Regions from separate parts of the Pseudomonas urethralis genome, predicted to be linked through region 3. Evidence: riboswitches for the same ligand, from Rfam matches in the RefSeq annotation. Region 3 holds a riboswitch; each other region holds the start of a gene.
The links. Region 3 has a riboswitch for cobalamin ahead of L6D64_RS08930 (CbtB domain-containing protein). Riboswitches for the same ligand answer to the same signal wherever they lie in the genome.
Positions count from the first base shown of each region.

Region 1 (4,857 bases), on a different contig from region 3:
CATTGCGCGCGCCGCTGTTACGCCCGCCGTGCTTGTAGTCACGCTGGTCGTAGACCGTCCGGTTGAGGATGCTCCAGCTGCTGTCTTCGACGAAACCGCTGCTGTGGGACTGCGCCGAGTCCGCGAAGGCAAATGGGGCCAAGCCTGCCAGTGGCAGGGACAAAAGCACAGCGGCGGGGCGCAACAACATGGCGGGAACGTCCTGGTTCAGGGGGCGCGGAAACGCAGGATGCGTGCGCCGTCGAAGGGGTCGGTGAGGTAGTGGGCGTGCACGCCAAAGGTGCTCAGCAGGCGCTCGGGGGTCAGCACCTGCAGCGGCTTGCCAAGGGCCACCAGGCGGCCTTGGTCGAGCACTGCCACACGGTCGCAGGTCAGCGCCTGGTTGAGGTCGTGCAGGGCCACCAGGGTGGTCACCGGCAACGCCTGCACCTGATGCAGCAGGCTCAACTGGTGCTGGATGTCGAGGTGGTTGGTCGGCTCGTCGAGCAGCAGTACCTGCGGGCGCTGGGCCAGGGCGCGGGCGATGTGCACGCGCTGGCGTTCGCCGCCGGACAGCGAACGCCAGGCCCGTTCACGCAGGTGCGTGGCGTCGAGGTCGGCCAGGGCCTGTTCGACCAGGGCCCGGTCTTCGCGGGAAAACGGTGCCAGCGCCGACAGCCAGGGCGTGCGCCCCAGGGCGACGGCGTCGAACACGCTGATCGCGTCGAGGGTGTCGGCCTGTTGTTCGACCAGCGCCAACGCCTGGGCGACGCGCCGGCGCGGCAGGCGCGCCAGGGGCTCGCCGAGCAGCTGCACGGTGCCGCTGCTCGGCGTGCGCAGCCCGGCCAGCAATTTGAGCAGGGACGATTTGCCTGAACCGTTGGGGCCGACGATGCCCAGGGTTTCACCGGCCGCCACGCTGAGGTCGATGTTGCTCAGCACGGGGTTGCCTGACAGTTGCAGGCCCAGCCCGCGGCAGGCGAGTGGCGCGACGTGCGCGCTGTTCATGACGTTCATGGGCGCCCCCGGCGGCTGAGCAGGATCAGGGCGAACACGGGCGCGCCGATCAATGCGGTGACCACGCCGACCGGGATCACCTGGCCGCCGATCAGCGTGCGCGACAGCACATCGGCGGCAATCAGGAACAACGCGCCGCCCAGCGCGCTGGCCGGCAGCAGGTGGCTATGGCCGGGGCCGAGCAGCAGGCGCAGGGCGTGGGGGATGACCAGGCCGACGAAACCGATGGCGCCGACGATCGACACCATCACCGCCGTTACCAGCGCCGCGCAGCTGATCAGCAGCCATTGCGTGCGGCGCACGGCGATGCCCAGCGAAGCTGCCGAGTCGGCGCCGAAGGTGAAGGCATCCAGCGCCCGGCGGTGCCACAGGCACACCGCCAGGCCGAACAGCGCCACGGGCAATGCCTGCCACACCGACGGCCAGCGCACGCCACTGAGGTTGCCCAGCAGCCAGAACAGGATGCCGCGTGCCTGTTCGGCGGTGGCCGACTTGGTGATGAGCAAAGCGGTAAGGGCGGTGAACAGCTGGGAGCCGGCGATACCGGCGAGGATGACCTGCGTGTGGTTGTTGCTCGGCCCGGCCGCACGGGCCAGCACCAGCACCAGCAAAAAGGCCGCCAGGGCACCAATGAAGGCGCCGCCGGACATGCTCAGGGCGACGCTGCCCAGGCCCAGCAGGCCAACCAGCACCGCACCCGTCGATGCGCCGGCCGACAGCCCGAGCAGGTAGGGCTCGGCCAGCGGGTTGCGCAGCAGCGCCTGGAGGATCACCCCACAGGTCGCCAGCCCCGCCCCGCAAGCGGCGGCGACCAGGGCGCGGGTCAGGCGGTAGTTCCAGACGATGCCGGCGTCGATCGGGTCGACCGGATAGCCGGCCTGCCACAGGTGGTTGGCCAGCACCTGGTAGACCACCTGTGGCGGCAGGTTGGTTTCGCCGATGGCCGTACCGGCCAGCACGGCCGCGAGCAAGGCCAGCAGGGCCAGGGCGCTGTAGGGCAGAGCTTTCATCATGGTGCCGCTTTACCGCTGGCGAAGGCTGCGGACAAGGTCTGCAGGCCGGGGAACAGGCGGATGCCGGCCTGCATGGCGTCGGCGTCGAGGATGATGATGCGGTTGTTCTTTACCGCATCCATCTGCTTCGTCACCGGGTCGTGGCGGAGGAATTCGAGCTTTTTCCGGTAATCGTCGGCGGGGTAGCGGCGGCGGTCCATGCGCGCGATGATCAGCCAGGTCGGGTTGGCCTTGGCCAGGGTTTCCCAGCCTACGGTCGGCCATTCCTCGGTCGACTCGACCACGTTGCGCACGCCCAGGGTGCGCAGCATGAAGTCGGCTACGCCCTGGCGGCCCGCAACATAAGGGTCGATGCCGAGGTCGGCGCTGGAGAACCAGAACAGCGCCGAAGTCTGCGACAGGTCCTTGCCGGCCAGTTGCTGCCGGGCACCCTCCAGGCGTGCCTTGAGGTCGGCATTGAGCGCGGCACCGCGGTCCTGTACATCGAAGATCTCGGCCAGCTGGCTGATGCTCTTGTAGAGGCTGTCGACCTGGAATGCCTGCAGGCGGGTGCCGTCGGCGCCGACCAGGTTGTCCTTGCCTTCACAGTCCGAGGGCAGCAGGTAGGTGGCGATGTTCAGTTCGCGGAACTGTTCACGGGTGGCGACCGCGCCCTGGGCGCCGACCATCCACTCGAACTGCACCGTCACCAGTTGCGGGCGCTTGCCGACCACAGCTTCGAAGCTGGGCTCGTTGTCGGCCAGGCGCGGCACCTTGTCGTTCAGTGCCTGGTATTCGGGCAACACATTGTTGAACCACAAAGAGGTGCCGGCCAGCTTGTCGCCCAGGCCCAGCGCGTAAAACATCTCGGTGCCGGCCTGGCCGATGGTGACCGCACGCTCAGGCGCCTGGGCGAAGGTCTGCGGCGCGCCGCAGTTGTCGACGGTCAGCGGGTAAAGGGTGGCCGCGGCCTGAGCCAGGCCGGTGAGGCTCAGGCCGGCGAGCAAGGTGGCGATACGGGGCAGCATGCTGGGCGATCTCCTGTCGGACAGTTCTGGTGAGGAACGCACGGACAGGCATCGCCGCAGCCCTGCACGTGCAGGGGCAACACGGATGGCCATCCCGGACACCCCGCCGGTTGGTGAATGTATGCCGGCAGGTCTCCTGACTGGTGCGTCCTCGCCTGGCTCCGGCCTTCCCGGATCAGGTCCAGTGGCATCGATGGAGCAGGCTCGGCACCTACAGTTGCGGGGGCAGTTCCGATTGGCACGCCGGGTTGGGCGGGCCCGGGATTCCCTATTAATTCCGTGGTGGAAACCGGCGGGCGGCATGGTAGACCATCCGGCCGCCAGGTGAAACGCCAAATCAGAAGTACTTCAGCCAGTGGATGTCGCGCCGGCGCGCCTTGAGCCGGGCAAACCAGCGCACCGGCAGGTACAGTGCCGCCGCCAGCAGCAGCGAGGCCAGCCACACCGCGCCGATGGTGTCGAAGCCGAAGTAGTCGCCCTGGTTGAGGCCGAACAGCGCCACGCAGGCCAGGTACAGCAGCTTGAGCACGTACAGGTGCAGCAGGTAGAAGAACATCGGCGCTGCGCCGAACACCGCCAGGGCGCTGATCCAGCGGGCGAGCCCGGCGCGCTCGAAGGCGCGCAGCAACAGTAGGCCGCAACCCAGGGTCAAGGCCAGGAACAGCAGCGAGGGCGGGTATTTGGTGATGTTGAAGAAGCTCATCAGCGTCTGGGTGATGGTCGGGTAGCCGCTCCACGGCGCCTCGCCGTAGCCGTTGTAGAGGCGCAGCACCATGAAGCCGAGCAGGGCGATGGCGCCGGCCATCAGCAGACGGTGCTGGCGCTCGTCGGCGTCGCTGCCACGGGCGAACCACGGGCCGAGGCCGAAGCCCAGCGCGATCACGCCGATCCACGGCAGCACCGGGTAGGAGGTGCGCAGGCGCAGGTTCTCCGAGACCTCCAGCCAGCCGCGGTCATGCAGGATCGCCCACGGCACATGCAGGGCCGATTGCGCGTCGAAGTGCAGGCCATCGAGCAGGTTGTGGCCGGCGATGATCAGCGCGCCCACGGCCAGCAGGGCCGGACGCGGCAGCCACACCAGCAGCGACAGGGCGATCATGCTCACGCCGATCGCCCAGATCACCTGCATGTAGACCACGCTCGGCGGCAGCTGGAAGGTCCAGGCGAAGTTGACCAGGGTGAATTCCAGCACCACCAGGAACAGCCCACGCTTGAACAGGAACGCCGAGACGTCGCTACGACCCTGGTACTTCTCGCCATACAGCCAGGCCGACAGGCCGGTGAGCAGGACGAACACCGGCGCGCACAGGTGAGCCAGGGTGCGGCTGGCGAACAGCGACGGGTCGGTGGCATCGATGGCCATCGGGTCGATGACCTGGCGGTGCAGGAAAAAGGTTTCACGCACGTGGTCGAGGAGCATGAACAGGATCACCAGGCCGCGCAGGGCATCGATGCTCTGCAGGCGCTGGGTGAGCAGGGTGGGGGTGGCTGAGGCGCTGGTCATGGAAAGGGGTCGCAGTCAGGAATGAATGTCAAATGAAACGTTATCTTATAACTTTTTTATTTGCTTCTGAAAGCGGTTTTTGTATTACCTGTACCGGCCTCTTCGCGGGTTCACCCGCGAAGAGGCCATCAGCTCAGAAGGTGTAATCCACGGTAGCGAAATATGATCGCGGCGCCCCCATCACCCACTGCTCGCCACTGAACACCGACGCCACATATTCACGGTCGAACAAGTTGTTCACCTGCAACCCCAGGCGCACATCGGGCAGCACCTGCCAGCTGATGTTGGCATCGACCACGGTGTACCCCGGCGCACTCTGGCTATTGGCCGAATCGGC
Region 1 covers NZ_BQIJ01000002.1:482,404-487,260, forward strand. The annotation lists gene L6D64_RS05055 (OprD family porin) at 1-190, opposite strand, end outside; gene L6D64_RS05060 (ABC transporter ATP-binding protein) at 208-996, opposite strand; gene L6D64_RS05065 (FecCD family ABC transporter permease) at 993-2,009, opposite strand; gene L6D64_RS05070 (ABC transporter substrate-binding protein) at 2,006-3,016, opposite strand; cobalamin riboswitch at 3,126-3,325, opposite strand; gene L6D64_RS05075 (acetyltransferase domain-containing protein) at 3,354-4,520, opposite strand; gene L6D64_RS05080 (TonB-dependent receptor) at 4,654-4,857, opposite strand, start outside.
Region 1: linked by a shared signal. The riboswitch ahead of L6D64_RS05070 (ABC transporter substrate-binding protein) and the one ahead of L6D64_RS08930 (CbtB domain-containing protein) in region 3 are both predicted to bind cobalamin.

Region 2 (4,857 bases), on a different contig from region 3:
TCGCTTCGGTCAGGTCGTAATCCATCTGCGTCGGGCTGAGGCTGACCAGGTTATCCACGCCATCCTCGCTGGTGGAGAACTGGCCATAAAGCGACAGCTCGTCGGTGAGCGCAAACACCAGCCCGGCCCGCCAGTTGCCGCCTTGCAGGCTGCGGTCGCTACGGCTGCCATCGACCAGGTTGTCGCGATCAATGTGGTTCTGGTCGCGGCGCACGCCGGTCACCAGCGACAGGCGCTCGGTCAGCTGCAGACGGTTCTCGGCGAACAGGGCGAAGGTGTGGGTGGTGGACAGCGTCTGCGGGCGGGTTGGCGAGTCGCTGTGGAACCCGCCCGGGGTCGGCTGCCACGGGTCGATGTAGTCGCCGCCCACGTCGTTGTACGGCCGGTTGCTGTCGACGTTGAAGCGCACCTTGTTGTACTCGACACCGACCAGCGTCTTGCTGGCCAGGCCGAACAGGCTGTGATCGAAGGTGAAGGTCTGGCGGTCGCCTATCTGCTCCTGGTTGTGCCTGATCTGCAGGAAGCTCTGGCGCTCCAGCTGCTCGCGGTCGGTGTCCCAGCGGTAGTTCTCGGCATTGCGCCAGTGGCGGCGGCTCTTGATGTAGTAGAGCTGGTTGCTGGCGCTGAGCTGGTCGTTGATCGCCCAGTCGGTGGTGAAACGGGTCCACTCGTCGTGGTAGCGCTGCACATCGTTCTGGACGTTGTAGTTCTTCTTGCGCAGGCTGCTGCGGTAATGGCCGTCGATCAGTGGCGTGCCGTAGTAGTTGGCCGGCTGGGCGTCGCCACGCTCGTGGGCGAGGGTGAAGCTCAGGTCGTCGTTGGCATCGAAGCGCAGCGCGGCACTGAGGGCCAGGCTGCGCGAATCGGTGCGGTCGACCCAGCCGTTGCCGGCCTGCTGGTTCAGGGTCAGGCGGTAGCTCAGGCGTTCGCTGAGGCTGCCGCCGGTGTCCAGGCCAAGCTGCTGGCGGTCCCATGAGCCGTAGCCCAGGCGCAGGCGGTTGTGGATGTCGCCGGTGAACGGCTTTTTCGGGATCACGTTGATCACCGCGCCGGTCGCGCCTTCGCCATACAGCACCGAAGCCGGGCCGCGGATCACGTCGACCTGCTCGACCATCCACGGGTCTACCGGGAAGGTCTGGGTGCCGGCCCCGGTATACAGGCGCGCACCGTCGAACAGGGTCATCACCGAGCCATGGCCGGTGAAGCCGCGCGCCGACAGGCCGGTGCCGCCATCGCCGGGGTTGCCGATGAAGGTGATGCCGGGGGAGCGGGTCACGGCGTCCTGCACGGTGAGGTTGTTGCGTTGCTCGATCTGTTCGGCCGTGATGCTGCTGGTGCTGGCTGGCGTTTCCAGGGCACTGAGGTGCAGCCGTGAACCGGCCTCGGTCGGCGTGGCCAGGTCGACGTGCTTTGGGTCACGGGTATCGGTGATGGCCGTGGAGGGGAGGCTCAGCACAGGTTCGTCGGCCAGGGCCGGCAGGGTAACGGCCAGGCAGGCCGCCAGGGGGTGAAGCTTGAAGAATCGGGACATGTCGTTCCACTGCTGCAGGAATGAATGGATCCCGGTGGAAAACACGCAAAGGCGCACCCCGTACGCAGGCGCACGCGGATACCGGCCTGCGCCCGCCCACCGCGGGTTGCCAAGTGAAGCTTCAGGCCGGTCTCCGGGCTTGCGAGGGTCGTGAGGCCTTCACCTTCCCATGCTGGCGCACAGTGGTGTGTCGAAGGCATCGCTCGCTTACCGTTGCGGGGGCAGCGCCGGACTTGTCGTGAACCACGACGCACCGGCTTCCCGTTTCACCCTGCGCACGGCGGCGCAGGACACCTGAAACTGGCGCGCATCTGACCATCGAATGGTCAGCGCGTCAAATGCGCGTGTCAGCGCCCGCGGCGGCGTGACACCCGTGCCTCGATGTTCTTGCGCCCGATGAGCAGGGGAGGCTTCTCCACCACTGGCTCATCGGCCAGCCACTTGTACATCACCAGGCAGTCGACCAACCCCAGGCGGGCGTGGCGATAGGCCTTGGGCAGGCGGCCCACGGTCTCGAAGCCCAGCCGGGTCCACAGCGCCACCGCCACCTCGTTGCTCGCCACCACCGAATTGAACTGCAACGCCAGGAAGCCCTCCTGGCGTGCCAGCTTCTGCGAGTGCTCGCACATCAGCCGGGCCACACCACGGCCACGTGCAGCGTCGCAGACCATGTAGCCGCAGTTGCCGACATGGGCGCCGGGGCCGGCGGCGTTGGCCTTGAGGTAGTAGGAACCGAGCAGCTCGCCATCCTCTTCGGCCACCAGCGTGTGCAGCGGCAGTTGCAGCCACAGCTGGCGGGCCTGCTCGACGTTCAGCTCGGGGTCGAAGGCGTAGGTTTCGCGGGCCTGGACGATGGCCTGGAAGGTCGGCCAGAAACGCTCGAAATCGTCGGGCGTCATGGGGCGAATGTGGATCATGGCGGTTCCTGCAATGGCTAGGCCGCCAAGTCTGGGTGGCGCGGCGCCGTCGCGCAAGGGCGGCGACGCCGTTTGGCTTCAGCCGTTGGCCTTGCCCAGCGCATCCAGGGCGCGGGCCGAGTAGACCAGCGCGGCCCCGGCGTTCATCGCCACGGCCACACCCAGCGCCTCGGCGATCTCCTCACGGGTGGCGCCGTGCTTGACGGCCTGTTGCGAGTGCACGGCGATGCAGCCGTCGCAGCGGGTGGTGACGGCCACGGCCAGGGAGATCAGTTCGCGGGTCTTGGCGTCCAGGTGGTTGGTCTTGGCGCCCGCGCCGCTGGCGGTCATGTAGCCGGCCACGGTGTCGGGGGACAATTGCTTGAGATCGCCGATGCCGGCCATCAACTGCTTACGGTAGGCGTCCCAGTCCATCATGCTCATCGTCTTCACCTTGGTAAGGTTGCGAGTGGAGCTTTCATGCTAGTCGAAGCCTGGGAAGCGAGACTTGTACTTTAGTGCTGGCCAGGATTGAAGCGGCCAGACAAGGCCGCTTCTGCAATGGCCAACGTGCCGGTCAGATATAGACGAACACCAGCACCAGGGCCGCGACCACCAGCCACTTCTCCAGGTAGTAGCGCATGCGGTTGCGCTTCTTCAGCGCCTTGCCACGCTCGCGGATCTTGTAGATGCGGGTGAACAGGCGGTTGATGCCACCGGTCTTGTCGCCGGCGTCGTTGGGCGCAGCGGCGGCGGCCATGACGTTGCGGCTGAACCAGCGGTTGAACGCGGTGGCCCAGCGGTATTTCAGCGGGCGCTCGATGTCGCAGAACAGGATGATGCGGTTGTGCTCGGTGGTATTGGCGGCGTAGTGGATGTACGTTTCGTCGAAAACCACGCCCTCGCCATCGCGCCAGGAGTATTTCTCGCCGTCCACATCGATGTAGCAACCGTCATCGTTCGGCGTGTCCAGGCCGAGGTGGAAGCGGTACGAGCCGGCATACGGGTCACGGTGACGGACCAGCTTGGCACCCGGTGGCAGGGTGGCGAACATTGCCGCCTTGACCGTGCCGATGCCTTGCAGCAGCTCGGTGGTGCGCGGGCACAGGGTCATCGCCGAAGGGTGGCTTTCGCCGTACCACTTCAGGTAGAAGCGCTTCCAGCCGGTCTTGAAGAACGAATTGAAACCGACGTCGTCATAGTTATCGGACTTCTTGATCTCGCCCACGTGCAGCAGTTGCTGGGCTTCGGCGCGGATTTCCTGCCAGTGGTCCTTGAGCGGCTGCAGTTCGGGGAACGCCTCGACCGGCAGGTAAGGCTTGGCCGGATGCTTGGAGAACAGGTACAGGAAGCTGTTGACCGGCGCCAGGAAGCTGGAGTGGTCGCCCAACTGACGGGTCAGCTTGTGGCGTACCCGACCGCGCAGGTGAACATAGGCGATCGAGAGAACGAAGATCAGTACGAGTGCAATTTTCATGGACGGTTACTTGTCGAAAAATGGCCATGCGCCATGGCATAAGCTCGCCAGCATAAACAATCATGGGGGTAGTTTGTACTTATTGTTACGTTGATGCGGCCCGACATTGGTGTAAGGCGCCTGAAGTGCGCAAAAACGTTTCACGTGATGGAGAGCACATGGTCCCGGACCTTCGCCCGAGTGGCACCCCCTTCAAACGGTTGTTCTTCGCCTTGCCCGTCAGCGACGCCCAACGCCGTGCGATCAGCCAGTGGCGGCGCGGCCTGAACCTGCGCAGCGGCAAGCCGGTGCCCAGCGAAAACTTTCACCTGACCTTGCTGTTTCTTGGCGATGTGGCTGTGGCCCAGGTGCCGGCCATCTGCGCGGCGGTGGACAGCCTGGCGCTGCCGGGCGCGCCCTTGCGCTTGCTGCTGAACCAGCTGACAACCTGGCAGCGCGCCAACGTGCTGGTGCTGGAGCCGCAGGAAACACCCATCGCCTTGCGCCAGCTGGCCTATGCCCTGCAGCAGGCGTTGTTGCCGATGGGCTTCGAAGAGCAGGCCCGTGATTACCGCCCGCACCTGACCCTGTCCCGGGACTTTCGCGGCCAGGCCCCGGAGGCGGCCGTGGCGCCTGAGTTTCATCTCAGCGCCCGGCACTTCACCTTGTACGAGTCTCGCAAGGGCCGTTACTGGCCGCTGGCGCAGTGGCCTCTGGCGGATTAGCGCCGGTCAGGCGATCTGGCTGCGAGCGGGCATGAACAGCTGCTCGCCCAGAGCGCGGGCGGTACGCAGGTGCAGTGCGGCATCCGGGCCTTCGCTGTTTTCCAGCAAGCTCGAGCCAAGCACCGTGGCGCCGCAATAGTCGAAGATGCCGTGCTCTATCTGCACGCGCATGGCCTCGTCGTAACCATGTCGCTCGAACAGGGCGGTATCTCCACCGGCAACGCCGATCAGGTGTACCTTCATGCCACG
Region 2 covers NZ_BQIJ01000002.1:487,644-492,500, forward strand. The annotation lists gene L6D64_RS05080 (TonB-dependent receptor) at 1-1,531, opposite strand, end outside; cobalamin riboswitch at 1,639-1,844, opposite strand; gene L6D64_RS05085 (GNAT family N-acetyltransferase) at 1,879-2,448, opposite strand; gene L6D64_RS05090 (carboxymuconolactone decarboxylase family protein) at 2,527-2,871, opposite strand; gene lpxO (lipid A hydroxylase LpxO) at 3,005-3,904, opposite strand; gene thpR (RNA 2',3'-cyclic phosphodiesterase) at 4,063-4,608, shown strand; gene L6D64_RS05105 (NAD(P)H-dependent oxidoreductase) at 4,615-4,857, opposite strand, start outside.
Region 2: linked by a shared signal. The riboswitch ahead of L6D64_RS05080 (TonB-dependent receptor) and the one ahead of L6D64_RS08930 (CbtB domain-containing protein) in region 3 are both predicted to bind cobalamin.

Region 3 (4,857 bases):
GACGTTGATTTCGAAAGGGGGGTAATCCGGCCGTGAGGTACCCAGTAGCAATGCGCCGCGTCGCTGCAGCCACTGGCGGTCGGCATCATTCAATTGCAGCGGCTGTGCGGCGCTGGTGGCGCGTGCCAGCAAATGCCGCGGCTCACCGTCGGCGAGTGACATGAGCGGGCAGCCGAGCAGGGCGACGAACAGGATCAGGCCAGCCAGGACAGGTTTCATACGCGCCGCGCGCTCAGTTGACGTGGTTGCGTTTGGCCAGATCGACCATCTCCACCAATGATTCGGTCTTGAGCTTCTCCATGATGCGGCCACGGTAGGTGCTGATGGTCTTGGCACTGAGGTTCATGCAAGCGCCGATGTTCTTGTTGTTTTCACCACGGCTCAGGCGCCGCAGTACTTCCATTTCACGGTTGGACAGGCTGCCCAGGCGGGCGGGCTCGCTCTCCAGGGTATTGCTGTTGACCGCCATCTGGGGGAAGGTCGAGTAGCCCTTGATCAGTGCCTTGAGGGCGAACACCACAGCCTCCAGGTCTTCGCCCTTGGTGACGAAGGCACCGATACCGGCATCCAGGCAACGGCGCACGTAGAGGTCGGTGGCTTGCCCGGTCAGCACCATTATTTTCGGTGCCGGCTCCTGTTGTTGCAGGCGCTTGATGACCTCCATGCCATCCAGCCCGGGAAGCCCTATGTCCAGTACCACTACATCCGGGCGTAATTCGCGCACCTTCTGTGCCACTTCGCTGCCATTGTCCAGTTCACCGACGATACGAAAGCGCTCGCGCTCGAACAGTATGCGCAGGGAAAAACGAACGATGGCGTGATCATCAACGATCAGCACGGTTGTCATGTCATCAACTCCTGTCGGAATGTGGTCGGCTTCCTGAAGTAATCAGGGGGTACGTCTGCCAGCTTTTTCGGCTGTGCAGCACGATACGACCATTCCGGATCCGTAGTAATGGCGAGTATAGATGTGTTGAACAAGCGAGCCGGTATTGTGGAAATTTCCTACAAGAATGGTGTTACAGGCCTCGTTGCAAGCGGCGAGGCCCGTAACCGGCCGAGGGTCAGGCGCAGGCCGGGTGAGGCTTGAGCACGCGCTGGGTCGAGGCGGGGTTGTTGTTCAAGGCCTGGCCCACCCGCGTCGGGCGGGCCAGCAACTGGCCGCCGCAATTCGGGCAGCGGCCCTGCAAGCGGTGGTCAGCGCAGTGGCGGCAGAAGGTACATTCGAACGAGCAGATCATGGCGTCAGGGCTGTCGCCCGGCAGGTCGGCATCGCAGCATTCACAATTAGGGCGCAGCTCCAGCATGGATAGTCCTCCGGTGGTGGAAAACGCAGTCTGCGCCGCCCTTCGCCGGCTTGGCAATGCTAGTCGCCGGGGCGGAACAAGTGCGCGTGGCCGGCGCGGTACAACGCTGACTCGGTGAAGGGGGCGTCGCCGAGTACATGGCCGACGAGGATCAGGGCGGTGCGCCTGAAACCCTTGCTGGCGACCTGTTCGACGATATCGGCCAAGGTGCCGCGCACCGAGTCCTGGTCTGGCCAGGTGGCACGATGGACTACGGCGACCGGGCAGTCGGGGCCGTAGTGGGGAAGCAATTCTTCGACGATGCGCGGCAGGTGCTTGACCCCCAGGTGAATGGCCAAGGTACTGCCGTGCCGGGCCAGGTCGCCGAGCTGTTCGCCTGCAGGCATCGGAGAGCTGTCGCCGTAGCGGGTGAGGATAACGGTCTGCGCGACCTGTGGCAGGGTCAGTTCGCAGCCGAGCAGCGCCGCGCTGGCGGCGGTGGCCGTGACCCCGGGGACGATCTGGTAATCGATGCCCAGTTCGCGCAGGTGGCGGATCTGCTCGCCGATGGCACCGTACAGGCTGGGGTCGCCACTGTGCACCCGGGCCACGTCCTGGCCGTTGGCGTGTGCCGCGCGAATGGCGTCGATGATTTGTTCGAGGTGCAGTTCGGCACTGTTGATGACCTTCTCCGCCTGGTGGCCTTCGAGTACCGCTGCGGGTACCAGCGAGCCGGCATAGATGATCACAGGGCACTGGCGGATCAGGCGTTGGCCCTTGACCGTGATCAGTTCCGGGTCGCCGGGGCCGGCGCCGATGAAGTAGACCGTCATGGCAAATCCTTGAAAATGGAAGCAATTATCCGGCGCAGGCCAGAGCCAGGGTAGCGGGGCCGCGCACCTGGCGGGCCACCTTGAGTGTGACGCTGGGGTGACTGAGGCTGGCCAGGGCCAAGGCGGTGCTCTCGGCGACACCCCAGCAACCGCCATGCGCGAAGGCCACGGCGGAGCGGTGGCTGAGCTGGGGTTCGAACCGCTGCAGCTGCTCGGCCGCGAAAACCACCAAGGGCAAGGCGTGACGTGCGGCGAGTTGCTGCAAGCCCGGCTCGTCGGCTTTGCCAGCGATGCTGGCAAAGCCACGGAGTGCTGTGATGCTCAGGCCGTTATGTTGCAACACTGCTTGCAGCAGGGCTTCGAGCACATCCACCGGGCAGCCCCGGCGGCAACCGAAGCCTGCGTACAGCACCGGCAATGGCGGGGCGGTCATCAGGCCAGGCTGGAGCGGCGATACAGCCAGGCGCTGAGCAAGCCCAAGGCCACCCAGAAGGCCGCGTTGGTCAGCCACGAAGCGATCATGAACTGGGTTTCCAGGGCATGCGGTGCCAGGCTTTCGTGGACCTCCGGCTGCGGCGCGCCGATCACATGCGGTACCACCAGCAACACGGCACCCAGGGCCTTCAGCAGGCCATGACGTGCGAACACCAGCAGGGCCAAGCCCAGTGCCGTCGCGGCGGCGGTGCCGACCCACCAGCTCTGGCGCTGACCGAGATCGGCGGCGGCAGTGCCGGGCAGTTCGGGTGGCAAGCCCAGGGTAGGCGCGAGGCAGAACACGGCAAAACCGGCCAGCCCCCACAGTGCGCCCGTGCTGGTGCGGCCAGGCTCCCGCAGGCTGTAGAGGGCGGCGAGGATCAGGGCGAAGCCGACGGCAACCACCAGATTGCCGCCAGTGGTCGAGAGGGTGCGCTGCCAGCCATCTTCTGGCGACCAGGCTTCTTCGCCATGGGTGTGGCCAGCGCCAGCTTCTTCGCCGTGGCTGTGGTGCGCGGCTGCCGGGCTGGCCGCTTCGTAGGTTTCCGCCTCAAGGATCAACGGTGCGACCCAAAAGCTTTGCAGGAGGGTCAGCAAGAGGGCAGCGAGCAGGCCGCTGAACCCGGCTGTGCGGGCAATACGCTTGATCATGGCAGCCTCAGTGGCAGGGGAAGGCGGCGCTATGGCGCGTGTCGTGCGCGGCGTTGTGCACGGCTTCGATGTGCGAGAACCCGGCGAAGTAGACCAGGCACAGGCCGAGCAGGCTGGCACCGACGGCGATGACCACGCGCTGGCTGAGGGTGATGGGGGTGGCGATGCCATGTTTGGCGTTGGTGATGGGCATGACGCGATCCTCTGCTTTTTTGTAAGGGCAACGGACAAGCGCGGCAGTCCCGGGGGCAAGGCGCCCGAGGAGATGCGACAGCGCCCGCCCACCGCGGGGTGTTCATGGACGACAGGCCGGTCTCCGGGCTTGCGAGGAGGAGTTGGGCTCCTTGAAAGGCATCACCTTCCCATGCCGGACTGCGTGGCACAGTGGTCTGGACGCTTCGCTCGCTTACCGTTGCGGGGGCAGCACCGGCTTTGCCCGGCCCTGAAGGGCCTGCGACGCACCGATTTCCCGTTTCACCCCCGCTTGGGGGCACCTGACGCAAGGCGTAAGGAGAGCACGGGGCGAGGGAGACGTCAAATGTCATGCAGATGCAATGCTTGCTCTTGCTCTTGCTCTTGCTCTTGCTCTGCTTTTGCTTCTAAGCGCGCGGTAGTTCAGCAAACGCGGAATGCGACTTCAGGAGGCCGAACGCAGGCGTCTGGAGGGCCAGGGTGCGCAGCACCCCTTCGGCGCAGCCGAAGGCGCGAGATGTAGACTTGCGCAGCAAGTCGTAGGCCGCGCGGGCCCGGAGGGCGCCGGAGTGAGGGGACCCCGGAGCGCAGCGGAGGGGCCGGATGATGGGAGCCAGCGTTTTTTGGTTACTTTTTGTCGCGTTTGACAAAAAGTGACCCGCCGTAAGGGCGGAAAGGTGACTGTGCGTCGCCACCGCCAATGAATGCACTCGACTCAATCAAAACCATCGCTGTCCAGCTTTTGGCTTTTGGCTTTTGGCTTTTGGCTTTTGGCTTTTGGCTTTTGGAAGTGGGCTTTCAAATCAAGTCAACATTCATTTGCCATGGTGGCGCTGAATCAGCTTTTCGCCTTTACGGCGACCTACTTTTTGACTGGGCAAAAAGTAGGCAAAAACCCCCGCTCCCATCATCCGGCCCCTGCGCTTCGCTCCGGGGTCCCCTCACTCCGGCGCCTTCCGGGCCCGCGCGGCCTACGACTTGCTGCGCAAGTCTACATCTCGCGCCTTCGGCTACGCCGAAGGGGTGCTGCGCACCCTGGCCCTCCAGACGCCTGCGTTCGGCCTCCTGAAGTCGCACTCTGCGTCGCCTGAGCTACCGCGCGCTTAAAAGCAAAAGCAAAAGCAAGAGCAAGAGCAAGAGCAAGAGCAAGAGCAAAAGCTGACCGATGGGCTTTGTGGACGGGATGGCAACAGTTGACCACCCGCCACCCCCCGCGTAGCCTTGCGACTTCGAGGTTCTTCGGCACTGCCGAAGCTAAGACGGGAACGCGGTACAAGCCGCGGCTGCCCCCGCAACTGTAGGCACCGACAATGGGTCGACACAGCCACTGCGCCAACGCGCGGGAAGGCGTCACCCCGCCAGCTGCTTGATGCACTGGAACGGTGCAAGCCAGGAGACCTGCCTCGAGACGATTTCGACTT
Region 3 covers NZ_BQIJ01000004.1:248,377-253,233, reverse strand. The annotation lists gene L6D64_RS08960 (transporter substrate-binding domain-containing protein) at 1-219, opposite strand, end outside; gene L6D64_RS08955 (response regulator transcription factor) at 233-847, opposite strand; gene L6D64_RS08950 (DUF1272 domain-containing protein) at 1,065-1,307, opposite strand; gene cobM (precorrin-4 C(11)-methyltransferase) at 1,367-2,119, opposite strand; gene L6D64_RS08940 (cobalamin biosynthesis protein) at 2,145-2,537, opposite strand; gene L6D64_RS08935 (CbtA family protein) at 2,552-3,244, opposite strand; gene L6D64_RS08930 (CbtB domain-containing protein) at 3,252-3,437, opposite strand; cobalamin riboswitch at 3,535-3,757, opposite strand; cobalamin riboswitch at 4,652-4,856, shown strand.